DNA from 2 places in the Paenibacillus sp. PSB04 genome. Region 1 is predicted to be linked to the other one. Evidence: riboswitches for the same ligand, from Rfam matches in the RefSeq annotation. Region 1 holds a riboswitch; the other holds the start of a gene.
The links. Region 1 has a riboswitch for ZMP and ZTP ahead of rpiB (ribose 5-phosphate isomerase B). Riboswitches for the same ligand answer to the same signal wherever they lie in the genome.
Positions count from the first base shown of each region.

Region 2: another riboswitch for ZMP and ZTP. It lies ahead of K2F33_RS27420 (bifunctional 5,10-methylenetetrahydrofolate dehydrogenase/5,10-methenyltetrahydrofolate cyclohydrolase); the one in region 1 lies ahead of rpiB (ribose 5-phosphate isomerase B).

Region 1 is NZ_CP081301.1:907,257-914,700, forward strand. It holds gene wecB (non-hydrolyzing UDP-N-acetylglucosamine 2-epimerase) at 1-305, opposite strand, end outside; gene upp (uracil phosphoribosyltransferase) at 321-950, opposite strand; gene glyA (serine hydroxymethyltransferase) at 1,534-2,781, opposite strand; gene K2F33_RS04635 (TIGR01440 family protein) at 2,844-3,458, opposite strand; gene rpiB (ribose 5-phosphate isomerase B) at 3,480-3,935, opposite strand; ZMP/ZTP riboswitch at 4,083-4,164, opposite strand; gene K2F33_RS04645 (low molecular weight protein arginine phosphatase) at 4,274-4,861, opposite strand; gene K2F33_RS04650 (manganese efflux pump MntP) at 4,901-5,461, opposite strand; gene K2F33_RS04655 (L-threonylcarbamoyladenylate synthase) at 5,548-6,630, opposite strand; gene spoIIR (stage II sporulation protein R) at 6,827-7,444, opposite strand, start outside.
Region 2 is NZ_CP081301.1:5,963,213-5,970,656, forward strand. It holds gene K2F33_RS27405 (hypothetical protein) at 20-811, opposite strand; gene K2F33_RS27410 (SDR family NAD(P)-dependent oxidoreductase) at 1,016-1,783, opposite strand; gene K2F33_RS27415 (TetR/AcrR family transcriptional regulator) at 2,057-2,665, shown strand; ZMP/ZTP riboswitch at 2,727-2,810, shown strand; gene K2F33_RS27420 (bifunctional 5,10-methylenetetrahydrofolate dehydrogenase/5,10-methenyltetrahydrofolate cyclohydrolase) at 2,878-3,723, shown strand; gene K2F33_RS27425 (ABC transporter permease) at 3,934-5,166, opposite strand; gene K2F33_RS27430 (ABC transporter ATP-binding protein) at 5,163-5,855, opposite strand; gene K2F33_RS27435 (efflux RND transporter periplasmic adaptor subunit) at 5,852-7,435, opposite strand.

The DNA.
Region 1 (7,444 bases):
GTCAGCGTGTCTCCGTGCACCAGAACGATATCAGGCTTGGCCTCTTTCAAAACCGGCTCCAGGCCCTGCAGAACGCGGATGGTCACCTCGTTCAGCGTCTGGTTCTCTTTCATCACGTCCAGATCGAAATCCGGCGTAATCTTGAATACCTCGAGCACCTGATCCAGCATCTGACGGTGCTGGGCCGTTACGCAGACGACGGATTCGATATGTTCGGGATGCTTCTGCAGTTCTAAGATGAGCGGAGCCATCTTGATGGCTTCCGGGCGCACCCCGAAGATCGTCATCACTTTAATTTTTGACATATGGTTTCCCTCTCCTTACTTGGTTCCGTACAGCCGGTCTCCGGCGTCTCCCAGTCCCGGAATGATATAACCGTGGTCGTCCAGCTTCTCGTCCAGGGCCGCTACATAAATGTCCACGTCAGGATGGGCTTCCTGCACGGCTTTGACACCTTCCGGCGCGGCGATCAGGTTCATCATCTTGATCTGGGTGCACCCCCGCTTCTTCAGGACGTCGATCGCGGCAATAGCCGATCCTCCGGTCGCCAGCATCGGATCGATGACGATCAGCTCGCGCTCGGTCACGTCTGTCGGCAGCTTCGTGTAATACTCGACAGGCTGCAGCGTTTCCGGATCGCGGAACAGTCCAACATGTCCCACCTTGGCGGCGGGAATCAGCTTCAGCATGCCGTCGAGCATGCCGAGCCCGGCGCGCAGGATCGGAATCAGGCCAAGCATGCGGCCCGCCAGAACCTTGCCGTCCATCTCAGCGACAGGTGTCTGCACCTTCACCGACTCGAGCGGAACCTCGCGTGTAATTTCGTAAGCCATTAAGGAAGCAACCTCATCGACCAGTTCGCGAAAATCTTTCGTGTTCGTCCGCACATCGCGGATAAATGTCAGTTTGTGTTGAATCAAAGGGTGATCACAAATCACCAGTTTTCCCATGTTAGTCCCTCCGGTTAAATCGTAAGTCTAAGTGCTGTCATTGCCGGTTAGTTAGATGCCCATTCGCATACGATACATGCAAGTACACAAATCTTATTTATTATATCATTCCTGGAAATGATTTTGCACCCAAGAAAGATATGTTTATTCTGGCCCAAAGATCAGCCGGCTTAAACGTTAACCGAAAGACCGCGCAAGGGAACCGGCATGGTGTAAGCACCCCGTAAAGACCCGCCAATCTAACATTTGCCCTTCGCATCGACCAGTCTTAAATCTAGCAGTTTATCTCCCTCTGAACTACTATATAAAAGCCACTCTAAGAGTGTGAAGGCACACATCCGCTGTGACGGCAGAAAGGTTTATTGACCTATACGGCTTCTGAGAGCGAAAAGAAAAACGTATTATCGGCGTACATTCTCAGAAGACAGACCGCGTTTAGCGGGAGTTTCTTTTGCGGGATCAGGATGGTTAGCCTCGAAACATCGGAAAATCTCTATTTCTTATTTCTAAAAAAAGGGACCGGAGAACATTCCCCAGTCCCTTATATTCTCACAGACCTGTACTTCTCAAGATCTGTGTCCTATTAGTAGTTAAGTTCAGGATACAGCGGATATTGATCCGTCAGTTCCTTCACCATCGCCGCTGCTTTGGACAGCACGGCTTCGTCCTTAGGCGCCTTCAGCGTCATGGCGATGATTTTGCCGATCGTCACCATAGCCACTTCATCCATGCCGCGGGAAGTCGCAGCCGGCGTACCGATCCGGATTCCGCTCGTGACGAACGGGCTGGTCGGATCGAACGGAATGGCGTTTTTGTTGACGGTGATACCGACGGAGTCCAGCACCTTCTCAGCGTCTTTCCCTGTAATGTTTACGCTGCGGGTATCCACCAGCATCAGGTGGTTATCCGTGCCGCCCGATACGATGTTCAGGCCTTCGCTGATCAGCGTCTCAGCCAATACTTTGGCGTTCTTCACCACGTTTTCGGCATACGTTTTGAACGATGGGTCCAGCGCTTCGCCCAAGGCTACGGCTTTGGATGCGATAACGTGCATCAGCGGACCGCCCTGCGTGCCCGGGAACACGGCCTTGTCGATGGCCGCAGCCCATGGCTGCTTGCACAGAATCATGCCGCCGCGCGGACCGCGGAGCGTTTTGTGCGTTGTCGTCGTAACAAAATGGGCGTGAGGCACAGGGTTCGGATGAAGCCCGGCTGCAACCAGGCCCGCGATATGAGCCATGTCGACCATGAACAGCGCGCCTACGTCATTGGCGATCGAAGCGAGAGCTTCGAAATCAATCGTACGCGGATAGGCGCTCGCACCGGCGACGATCAGGCGCGGACGATGCTTGAACGCAAGTTTGCGGACTTCGTCATAATCGATGAGGAACGTATCTTCCTGGACCCCGTAAGCGACGAAGTTGTACAGCAGACCGGATGCGTTCACCGGGCTTCCGTGCGTCAGGTGTCCGCCATGGGCAAGGTTCATCCCGAGTACGGTGTCCCCTGGTTTTAGCGCTGCCAGGTATACGGCCATGTTGGCCTGAGCGCCGGAGTGCGGCTGCACGTTGGCATGCTCGGCTCCGAACAGTTCTTTCGCACGGTCACGAGCGATATCTTCAACGATATCGACGCGCTCGCAGCCGCCGTAGTACCGCTTGCCCGGATATCCTTCGGCGTATTTGTTCGTGAGGACGGAGCCCATGGCTTCCATAACCGCTTCACTGACAATATTCTCCGATGCGATCAGCTCGATGTTTGCACGCTGACGCTTCAGTTCCAAGTTCATGGCCTCGAGTACAGCCGGGTCCTTCTTACGCAATTGATCCATGTTAATAGTTCCTCCCTTATTGGAATTCAAAATAAAATGTTCGTTTCAATCATCCGCTCATGTTAATCGCAAAGATCTGAACTGCCGCCGTCACGGTCGGTTCTGCCGGCTTCTTCATCCAGACGGTACACCGCCCGTTCGCCGCCGATCAGCTTGGGCCGCGTGTAGGCCGCATTCACACGCGCGTGCCCAACATAGCGTAGGGTCGGGCGGAAAGGCACCGCCACACGCCGCAGATGCATGCCGATCATCGTCTCGCCGATGTCAATGCCCGCGTGAGCCTCGATCGCTTCGGCCAGGCAAGGCTCCTTCATGGAACGGTAAGCAGCGGCAGCCATAGAGCCGCCCGCCTTCGGAACAGGAACGGCGGCGACCTCGGTTAAGCGAAGACGCTCCAGTACGGAACGCTCCATCACCAGCGCCCGGTTCAAATGCTCGCAGCACTGAAACACCGTGTCGAAGCCGAACTTGGCCCGGACCTCGCCGATCGCCTGCAGCAGCTCCTCGGCAACCCCGAGCGCCCCCGAAGTGCCGATGCGTTTCCCGGCCACCTCACTGGTGCTCGTTCCGACAACCAGTACCTTACCAGGGCCAAGCCCCGCGGCTTCCACCAGCTCATGAAGAATTTGGGATACCTGTTCTCCCAGCGAAACTTCCAATGGACTGCCTCCTGACATGCTTTCCATGAGAAAACCTCCCTAATTGTGCAGATACCGCTCTTCAATCGCTTTAATCTTGTTCACACGCCCGACATGACGCTCGCCGCCGCTGAACTCCGTGCCCAGCCAAGCCTTGACGATTTCCTGGGCCAGACCCGGACCGATGACGCGTTCGCCCATCGCCAGCACGTTGGAGTCGTTATGCTCCCTGGTGGCGATCGCCGAGAACACATCGTGGACCAAAGCACACCGGATGCCCGGAACCTTGTTCGCCGCGATGCTCATGCCGATGCCTGTTCCACAGATCAGGATTCCCCGGTCGGCCTCGCCTTTGGTAACCAGATCGCACACAGGGAGAGCATAGTCGGGATAGTCCACGGAATCCGTGCATCCGCATCCCACATCCGCAACTTGATGCCCCATCCCTTCGATCACGGCAATGATGTCTTCTTTCAAACGTATACCCGCATGATCTGTTCCAACAGCAATTTTCATCTTTCGAAAAACCTCCTAAAATTTCGCGCAATACAGAGAAACGAATCCAGCGCTCCCCGGTATTCCCGTGACTTCTTGTACCATTATAACTCATTTGCAGCCACTAGACGAAAAAAAGAGCAGTCCGCGGATCATTCCGCAGAATTGCTCTTTTGCCCAGGCGACCGGCCGTATATTCCGGTGCTCCATCGTGGTTGGATCCACATTGTCGCCAGTTACACCGGAACCGATGTTTTTCACCTTCATCATAAAGCATGACGCGATGAAAATCAATCTGCAAATTTACTCCATTTTTTCAGGCCTAGGCTCCCGCCCAAGTGCTAATTTAAGCTTGTTTCTTAAAATGTACGGAACGCCTCCAGCTTATCCAGCAGCCGCTCGATGGCGGCGCGGATTTCTGCGGCGGTGACATCGTAATCGTCGCGGGACCCGCCGAACGGGTCCGAAATATCAAAGCTCGGGATCCGCTGCTGGATCTCGATCAGCCGCTCCCGTTCCTCGTCCTCCAGCTGCTGCCCGAGCGCCCGCTTCATTTCCCAGGTGGCGTACAGGCTGTCGAGCTCCTGCAGGTCCTTGATCACGTTCTCGTCATCTTCGGTGTATTCCTTCAGGGTATAAATTTTGTCAGCCGCGAGCGGAAAGCTCCGGATCACACGCTGCTTATGCCCCTGGGTCAGTGTCAAAATCAAATCCGCCCAATCCACCATGTCGGCCCTGAGCGGCTTGGCAGTCAAATGCTCATCGATCTCGTGGTCCCGCAGCACCGCTTCCGCATGACGCGAGATGGGTGTCCCTTCAAGGGCGGCCACGCCGGCCGAACGGACTTCGAGCGGAACGCTGCGCTCCTTGGCCAGCTTGCGAAGCAGAGCTTCGGCCATCGGGCTGCGGCACGTGTTTCCCGTACAGACAAACAAAATATGCTTCACGTCTCTAGCACCTCCCGAAGTGTCTTTGCCGATATTGTATCAGAAGATAAAGGCGAGGCCAAATGCCAGCAAAATCGCGCCGCCAAGGGCCTCACCGTATTCGCCGAGATTCCGGCTTACCCTCCTGCCGAGCAGGAGTCCAAGCACGGCCATCGCGCCCCCGCAGATCCCGAAAGCAAGCACGGTCAGAATCCGGTTGCTCTCAAACATCCCCAGGGATACGCCTACCGAAAAGGAGTCAATGCTGACGCTGAGCGAAAACAGCAGCATCCCCAGCAAAGAGCGGTGATCCACCATTCGCGTTTCGCTTGTTTTGAAGGCATTCAGGACCATGTGCCCGCCTAGCAGCACAAGCAGCCCGCCGGCAACCAGGGCCGCAACTTGTCCAAGCAGCGAACTGACGTAATATCCCATAAACATTCCCAGCAGCGGCATCAACACATGGAAAAGGCCGATCAGCAAGCTGATCTTGAGAATATGCAGCAGCCGGATTCCTTTCATGCCGATTCCTACGCCCAGAGAGAATGCATCCAGTCCTAATGCGACGGCCATTATCATGATTGTCATTAGCTGCCCTAAACCGGCAGAAGTCTCCAACATCCCTATTCCCCCATGTCCGTTAGGTTCTTGTACAACCATATGCGGACAAGAGGTAAATGATGTCTCTTAAAAGGTGCGGCGAGAGGTCACAAGCGCACAACCCGCTGGCCGGCGGCCTTGCGGAGCCGGTTCATGATGGCAGCGCCCAGACCCTCTTCCGGGCAGGCTTCCGACAAAATAAACGTCACGCCTTCTTCATCCATGCGGCGAAGAGCGGCGTACAGCCGGTGGGCGGCCGCTTCCAGCCCGGCAAGACTGCCGAGGGACTGCACGCAATCCGCGGCGTAACGGCCGATATGCTCCTCGAATGCCATCACGCCGGTTCTCTCCCCGCGGGCCGCCGCCGCCTTCAGCTGCTCATCGATCCAGCCGGAGACCCGCTCCGGCGTGCCGCCCTGCACAATGGTGAGCGCACCCTTGGGAGCGTAGTGCGTATATTTCATGCCGGGCGATTTCGGCGCGACGATCTCCTCTTCATCCGGTGAGCGTTCGATTCCCGGATCGGTCGTCACCGCCACCCCGGAGGCGGCGGCAAGCTGCTCGCTCGTAATGCCGCCGGGCCGGAGAACGGTGACGCTGCCGTCCTCCTGGACCTGTACGACGGTGGATTCAAGGCCGACCCCGGTCGGCCCTCCGTCCAGAATACCGTCGATCAGCCCGCTCAAATCTTCCTCGACATGGCCCGCGAGCGTCGGGCTCGGCCGTCCCGAGCGGTTGGCGCTCGGCGCCGCCACCGGACAGCCGGATTCACCGATCAGCTTCAGCGCGATCGGATGGTCCGGCATCCGGATGCCGACCGTCGTCAGCCCCGCTGTTACCCGCGGGGACAGCACGCCCGGCCGAAGCGGCAGCACCAGCGTCAGCGGGCCGGGCCAAAAGGCCGCCATCAGCCGCCGCGCCGTATCGCTGACCTCCGTCACGAGCCCGTGCAATTGGCTTGTATCCGCAATGTGGACGATGAGCGGATTGTCGGACGGCCGGCCCTTGGCCTTGAAAATCGCCTCGACAGCCTCCGTATTCCGGGCATCCGCCCCAAGGCCGTAGACCGTTTCGGTCGGAAAAGCAACGGTACCGCCATCCCGTAGAATGGCGGCTGCCCGGCCGATCGACTGCTCTGCACGGGACACCGCTTCCCTCTCCGCTTCTGCAGCAGCGGTGCTGCGTCCCATCAATACGGTCACATCCCATACCGGTGTGGCATGGCTCTTATTTGCATCATGGGCGGAAGGAGCGCTTCCTCCATCCTGCCCTTGGTTTAACCCTTTCATCGCTGTTCATTCCTGTCATCGAAATTGGTATGTTTTATTATAGCACATCTACAAAATCTCCATGACGCATGCCCCTGGACAGGATGGCCGCTAGTTCCTAAGCGAACAGCCCCGTCAGCCAGGACCACAGCCCGGAGAGCATGTCTACCAGGAAGAAGCGAACTTCCGGCTGGGAAGCATCGGCAGCTGCTTTCCCGGAAGCTTGAGCGGCTGCAGTATCCGTCACCTTGGCCGACGCAGTGGTCACAGCACCCTTAGCGTCACCCTTGGCATCGGCAGACTGAGCCTTGGCATCGGCGGGCTGAGCCGCAGCATCTCCGCTAGCCGCATCGATGAAGCAGAGCGGAGGGAACAGCACGCACCACCAATTTTGACCGCTGCCTGTACCCAGTGTGATCCGGAGTGCTTCATAGTTCCCGGCCGGATACACGGTACCGCCGTACAGTTTGGTCGGAAACGGCACGATGCCCAGTTCAACATTGTAATCGTAATGAATGCCTCTCTTCTCCAGCTCACGGCCCACGAGATCGTTCAGTTCCGGTAAATGCTCCCGGATCGTCGTTCTCGCCTGATCGAGGCTTTGCGGGTCCTCAAGCTCCTGTACCCAGCCGTTCATCTCCGCTACCACGGCATCGCGAATCTCGCGTTTGACCAGCTGGTCATCCGGATTATCGGAATTGGCCAGGATGCGCAGGCGGATGGACTCCTGCGGAAT
Region 2 (7,444 bases), 2.3 Mb from region 1:
GAAATATCACGCTTGTCCTTCAAGACTTAGGGAGTTTCGTTTCCGCTGTCCGGATGACGGAATCGATCTGCTTCTCCCATTGGTAAATTTGATTGAGGGAAGCACTGATTTTACCAAGCTCCTTATACATCACGGTCAGCTCAGCTGTGGCTGTGATCGCGTTCCCGAGCTTGACTGCCGCTTTATACCGTTTGTCCGACGCGCTTCGGGTGCTGTTCGCTGCCGTAATCTTCTTATTCTCGGCAGTTACCTGCTTCTTTAACGTTTGGACTTGCGCCAACGTATCCTTCACCGCCTTGGCTTTGGCCGAGGCTTCCTTCTTGGCGGCAGCGAGCGCATCCTTACGGCTCTTGATTTCCGCACGGGCCGCACTGGCCGAGGCCTTGATCTGGTTGCGCTTCAGATCGTACTGAAGCGCGGCCTTCTGGTCTTTGCGTTTTCTCGCATCCGCCGCCTTCTTCCCAAGGTCTGTATATTCATTGAGCAGCGGCTGATATTTCTTCTGAGCCTGATCGGCTTCGGATTTCAGCTTGTCGATCTTGGCTTTGTCGATCCCCTGCACCTTCGCATTGACAGACTTTAACCGGTCATCATTCTGTTTCCGGAGCACTTGAATCTGCTGCTTCTTCAGCTTATTGGCCTCTTCCAGCGCCTTATAGCTGTCATGAAGCACGCCTATACTCTGCAAAGCGGCGTCCCAAGCACTGTCCGATGCGGCGTCCGCCTTGGCCGGACCCAGCATGAACAACGCGACCGTACAGCATAAAACCGTCAACAAGCTGTTTTTCCATAAAACTTTTACATACGACATCTTCATCTCTCCCCCAAATCATCAAAATTCATAATAAATGGACAAAAAAAGCACCCCGCAAGTAAGGCATGACGCCTTTCCTGCAGGGTGCTTCTCCCGCTTCCAATCACTATGTTGAACCCACTATAGCGCTATTTCTCTCGGTTGTCAATAAATTCCTGGAACATTTGTTCCTCTTTTTTTGGCCGAATCCGGTTGTCGTGATTACTGACCGACCATCCCGCCGTCAACCGTGTACAGGGAACCTGTAACGAAAGAAGCTTCATCGGAGAGGAGGAAGTTCATTACCGCCGCTACTTCCTGCGGCTCGCCGTAACGGCCCATCGGTGTGGCCGCTTCATTGGCGGCTTTGTACGCTTCTGCATTGCCGGAGTTCGCCTCAATCTGCCGCATCATCCGGGTGTTGATCGTTCCAGGCAGAACCGCATTAACCCGGATGCCCAGCGAAGCCAGCTCGTTGGCAGCAACGCGCGTCAAGCCGATCACGGCATGCTTGGACATAATGTATGGGGCCACTCCTGGCGCGCCCATCAGGCCTGCAAGCGAAGACGTATTCAATATTGCGCCGGAATTCTGCTTTTTCATAACTGGAATAACGTAATGCAGCCCCAGGAACACCCCGCGGACGTTGACGTTATATACCAGATCAAGCGCTTCCACGGATTGCTCTTCGATTAGCCCAGTAGGGCCCTCAATCCCTGCATTGTTCGCAAAGTAATCGATGGTGCCGAATTTTTCAACAGCACGGTTCACATAGTTCTGCACGTCCTGCTCTTTGGATACGTCGGCAGCGATCGCCAGTGAATTGGTATCGTTCAGGCCAAGCTCCTCGACGACGCTCTTGACCGCATCTTCCTTCAGATCGACCAGGACGAGGTTCAGCTTGCGCTCGGCCAAACGCCGTGCCAGCTCTTTCCCGATTCCTCCGGCCGCGCCGGTAATGACTGCAGTTTTCGTTTGTGTTTGACTCATGACTGAATCGCTTCCTTTTCAACAAAGTTTATAAAATGATTTATAGGCTTTATAGCTCATGTCTGCTACATGTATAGGTTACACCCTTATTAATTGTTTACACAATAATCATATTTCGAAATAATGTCATCTATCCAACAGATTGCCGCCGTATGTCACCGAACCATGACAATCTTGAACATTTACCTTCTTTTTGTTGATGATTTTCTGCGTTTTGGCGGCATCCCAACTTACGTTATAATAGGAGAAACGACAAGCTGGAGGCAGATGCATTTGACAGATGAACACGTTCTTGACCGCAGAGCCAGAAGAACCCGGCAGGCGCTCAAATCCGCTCTCGTTTCCTTAATTCTCGATAAAGGCTTCGATTCGGTGACTATTATGGACATCGCAGCCCGTGCAGACTATAACCGGGGCACCTTTTATAAGCATTTCGTCAGCAAGGAAGACCTGCTCAAGGAAATCCACGACGAGTTTCTGCAGGGCATCGCCGAACTGCTCGTCAAGCCGTATGAGGGCCTGGAGCGAATTGAAGCCTCGATGACCTACCCCTCGGGGCTGCGCTTGTTTGAACATATCGAGCAGCATAAAGATGTGTTCCTGGCCTTATCGCGAGTCGAACGCGGAAAGCTGGCGATGGACATGTACGACAGGCTCAGGGAGTCGATGCGAAAGGACATGCATATCGAAATGGAACCGACCGAGCCGCCGATCGACTACGAAATCATGCTGAGCTACCGGATGTCGGCCACGGTGGGGGTCATTATGCACTGGGCAGAGGTTGATTTTAAATACACGGCGTCTTATATGGCGCAGCAGCTGATGGTGCTGGTTGAGACAAAAATGGATTACATCGTGTTTAAAAGAAACGGCGGCACATAAGCATCATTCTCAAAACTCCCCATTGTGCCCGTAAGCACAATAAGGTATCATTCTACATAGATGGACTGTGTGCGACTGGCGGAAACATGGGATGAACCATGAGGGAGCACATGGATATAAACAGCCGTACGCCTGGGCAGAGGTAAGGGGAATTTCCCCTTGCCTCTTTATGTTTTTCTGGACCTTACCATGATTTAAAGGAGATGCAGACAATGACAGAACAAACGCTGATTTTGGACGGAGCGCGCGTGGCGCAGGACATTAAGGACGGCTTGGTTAGCAGGGTGAAACGGCTGTCCGAGCAAGGGATTACCCCCTGCCTGGCGACCATTTTGGTAGGCGACGACCCGGCATCGGCCACATACGTGCGCATGAAAGGCAATGCCTGCAGACGGCTCGGGATGGAATCGTTAAAAATCACACTGGATGCGGGGACGACGACCGAGGAGCTTATCCGTGAAATTCAGAAGCTTAACGCCGACCCGAACGTTCACGGAATTCTGCTGCAGCATCCGGTTCCCCATCAGATTGATGAAAGGGCCGCATTTGACGCGATCGCCATTGAAAAAGACGTCGACGGCGTCACCACGCTGGGATTTGCGCAGAATGCTTTCGGCTTTGCCGCCTATCCTTCCTGCACCCCGGCGGCCATCATCACCATCCTGGATTACTACCGGATTCCTGTAGAAGGCAAGCACGCTGTTGTTGTCGGCCGCAGCCCGATTCTCGGCAAGCCCGTCTCGCTGATGCTGCTGAACCGCAATGCCACGGTCACGATCTGCCATTCGAGAACGAAAGGCCTTGGTGATATCGTGTCCCAGGCAGAGATCGTTGTTGCCGCAGTAGGCAAACCGAAATTCATTCAGGGAGACTGGATTCAGGACGGGGCCGTCATTCTGGACGCAGGCTACAATGAAGGCAATGTCGGGGACGTTGATTATGAGGCATGTCTGGAAAAAGCGAGCGCCATTACACCCGTCCCTGCGGGCGTCGGACCGGTAACCATCGCCATGCTGCTGAAGCACACGGTGGATGCGGCGGAAAAACAGCTGGGATAAACCAGCCATCGGTATGGCCCGGTTTTCCAAGGGACACTTAAAGAGCCGTGTATCGGCAGCACAAATACGCCGGGCAACGGCTTCATAAAATGCAAGAGGGCATTCCGCCGAACATCATTCGGTGAAATGCCCTTTTTTCTACCCAAGATGTAATGTTCTTGAGTCGGTTGGTATCCGATTCACATCAATCCGTTCGTCACAAACGGCGGCCTATTCATACCGCAGCGCCTCGATCGGATCCAGCTTCGCGGCCTGTCTTGCCGGGAATACACCGAATACGATACCGATGCAGGCCGAGAACCCGACGGCAAGCAGCACGGAGTTCATGGACACCGCGGTGGTCACGTCCATCAGCTTGCCGACGAACTTGGAGCCGCCGAAGCCAAGGATGACGCCGATCACACCGCCCAGAATAGCCAAGGTGACCGATTCAAACAGAAACTGCGATAGAATCGTCCCTTCCTTGGCCCCGATCGCCTTCCGGATACCGATCTCCCGCGTCCGTTCGGTAACGGACACCAGCATGATGTTCATGATGCCGATTCCGCCGACGAGCAGGGATATCGCCGCCACGCCGCCTAGAAAGAGAGTCAGCGTTTTGGTGACACTTTCGGCGGAGGACATGACATCCTCCTGGCTTTGAACCCTGAAATCATCGTCGGCCCCGCCAAGTTTATGGCTTTGGCGCATCGTATACTGGATCAGCGCCATGGTGCTGTTGATCACGTCGGTAGATTTGGCTTCGACCAAAATTTGCCGGACACTGCTCCGGGAGCTCCCGGTCTGAAACCGGGACTGAATCGTCGTGATCGGCGCGATGACGGTGTCGTCCTGGTCAACCGTTCCCGAAGAACCCTTGGCTTTGAGCACACCGATGACCCGAAACGGGATGTTGTTGATTTTGATCATGCTGCCGACCGCATCGAAGCCCGCTTCACCAAATAGCGTTTCCGCCGTCGTTGCGCCAAGGACCACGACCTTTGCCCGGTCATTGACTTCATCCTCCGTAAAGAAACGTCCGATGTCCGTCTCCCACGATTTGATGTCGGCATAGCCCGGCGTCGAGCCGATGATCGTGGCGGAGGCCGTGTTCGATCCGTTCAGCAGCTGCGCGCTTACCTGCGAGACCGGCGCGACGTACTTCACGGTATCGATTTTGGAGATCGGGTCAGCGTCGGAAATGTTCAGCGTGCCCGTGCTTCCGCCTTGGCTGCCCCCTGCCGCTGTGCCGGTTGACGACCCCGAGCCTGCGGTAACCGTGATCAGATTGGAACCCAGGCTCTGGATTTGGCTCGTCACCTGCTTGCTCGTTCCCTGACCGATGGAAATCATGGCAATGACGGTCGCCACGCCGATGATGATTCCAAGCATCGTCAGGAAGGAGCGCAGCATGTTGGACCGTAAGCTTCGGATTGAAATGCGCAGCAGTTCCCCCACATTCATACCCGCTCACGCTCCGTATTCGGCCGATCCGTCTCGATCAGGCCATCGCGAAACCAAATGACCCGTTTCGTATGGGCGGCGATGTCAGGTTCATGGGTGACGATGACGATCGTATGCCCCTTTTCGTTCAGTCTCCGGAATATGCCCATGATTTCCTCGGATGATGCTGTATCCAGGTTGCCCGTCGGCTCGTCCGCCAAAATAATGGCGGGGTCGTTGCTCAAGGCGCGGGCAATAGCTACCCGCTGCTGCTGTCCCCCGGAGAGCTCATTCGGCTTGTGATGCATCCGGGTTTTCAGGCCGACCAGCTCAAGGCAGTACTCGGCCTTCTCCCGCCGCTCCTTTTTGTTTTTGCCCGCATACAGCATCGGAAGCTCGACGTTTTCAATGGCCGAAGTTCGCTTGAGAAGATTAAAGTTTTGAAAGACGAAGCCGATCTTGCGGTTGCGCACCTCCGACAGCTGCTTGGCCGATGCCGAGCCGATGTCGATGCCGTCCAGCATGTACTTACCGGAAGTCGGTTTATCCAGACAGCCGATCACATTCATCATGGTCGATTTTCCTGAACCAGACGGTCCCATAATGGAGACAAACTCGCGCTCATCGATTTGAAGGGTGACGCCCTTCAGCGCCTGGACCTCGTTCTCGCCCGATGCATAGATTTTCTTCACTTGATCAAAGGTGATCACTGTCCGCCACCTCCCATGCCGCCGCTGCGTGCTCCGCCTCCGCCAGTTCCTCCGGTTCCACCCGTTCCGCCGCCGCGGTTGAACTGCCGCATCTCGCCGCCTCCGCTCATGCCTCCGAAGCCGCCCATACCGCCCATGCCGCCAAAGCCGCCCATGGTTCCCTGGCTCGTTCCGGTGCTCGTCTTTGTCGTCGTCATCGTAATGGTCACCTTGTCGCCCTCGGACAATCCGGTCAGCACTTCGGAATTAGCCCCGTCATCAAGGCCGGTTGTAATTTCCACCTGCTCCTCTTTGCCGCCTTTGTCGACCATGACGATTTTCCGTCCGCCAAACGACTTGATCGCCGCATCAGGAACTTTCAATACATTCTTCTTACCGTCGGTAATAATGGCAATCGTCGCGCTGATACCCGGAATCAGCTTGTCTGCGTTATCTTGGCCCGCTGTGATTTCAATGCCGACCGGGAACGTCACGACGCCGCTGGTCTGCGCTTCCCCGAGCACCGCCTTGGACACGACTTTCCCTTTCAGCGTTACGCCCGTGAGAGCGTCAAATGTTATATTGACGTCCTGGCCGACCTTCACATCGGTGATATCGGTATCGTCAATGGAGGCCGAAATCCGGAAGCTTCCGCCGGTTGAGAACATGGAAATGGCCGCAGCAGCGTCGCCGGCGACCGTCTCCCCGACCTTGGCGTTCACGGCGGAAATGATCCCGTCATACGGCGCATAAATTTTGGCCCCGGCTGCGTTGGCCTTGGCGTCGTTCAAGGCAGCGAGTGCCATGGCCACGTCGGCTTTGGCACTGGCCACGTCGCTTTCAGCCGACCCTTCCTGCAGCTTGGCCAGCTGCGAAACCGCCTGATCATAGGCGCGGGACGCGCTATCCACCTGTGATTCGGCATTGGTAACCGCTTCTTTCAGCTGATCCAGATTGCTCTGCTGCGATACCGCTTGTTTATAAGCATTCTGGGCATTATCCGCCGCGACTTGAGCGAATAAAATCTGGGACGGGTCCGTCCCCTTCTTCGCTTCGTCCAGTTTGGCCTGCGTGCTGATGACGGCAGCTTTGGCCTTGTCCACCTGTGCCTGCAGGTACGATGCATTGGCCGCCTTTTTTGCGTTCGTAAGCGCCGTCTTGGCATTCTCCAGGTCGGACTGCGCCTTGGCCACCTGGGCTTGTTGTTCGCTTAAGGTAGCCGAGTCCGTTCCAGCCTGGATGCTGTCCAGCTTCGCCACGGCACTGTCATACTTCGCCTGGGCTGACAGCAGGTCGTTTTGCAGCGCCGTTGCATCCATCGCTGCAAGCAGCTGCCCCTTTTTCACTGCTTCCCCGACGCTTACGTTGACCTTGGTCACTTTGGAGTTTCCGCTGAAGCTCAAGTTCACCGATTCGGGTGCTTCCACATTGCCGGAGGACGTTACCGTTTTGGACAAGTCGCCCCTCTCGACGGCATATGTAATGGTCGCCGTTTCCGTTTTCGTCGCACTGGCGTTTTTTTGATAAAAATAGGTCCCCCCTGCGCCGATCACAATGACGCATCCGCAAATGATCAGCACATTTTTTACCGCTTTATTCATGTCCATTCT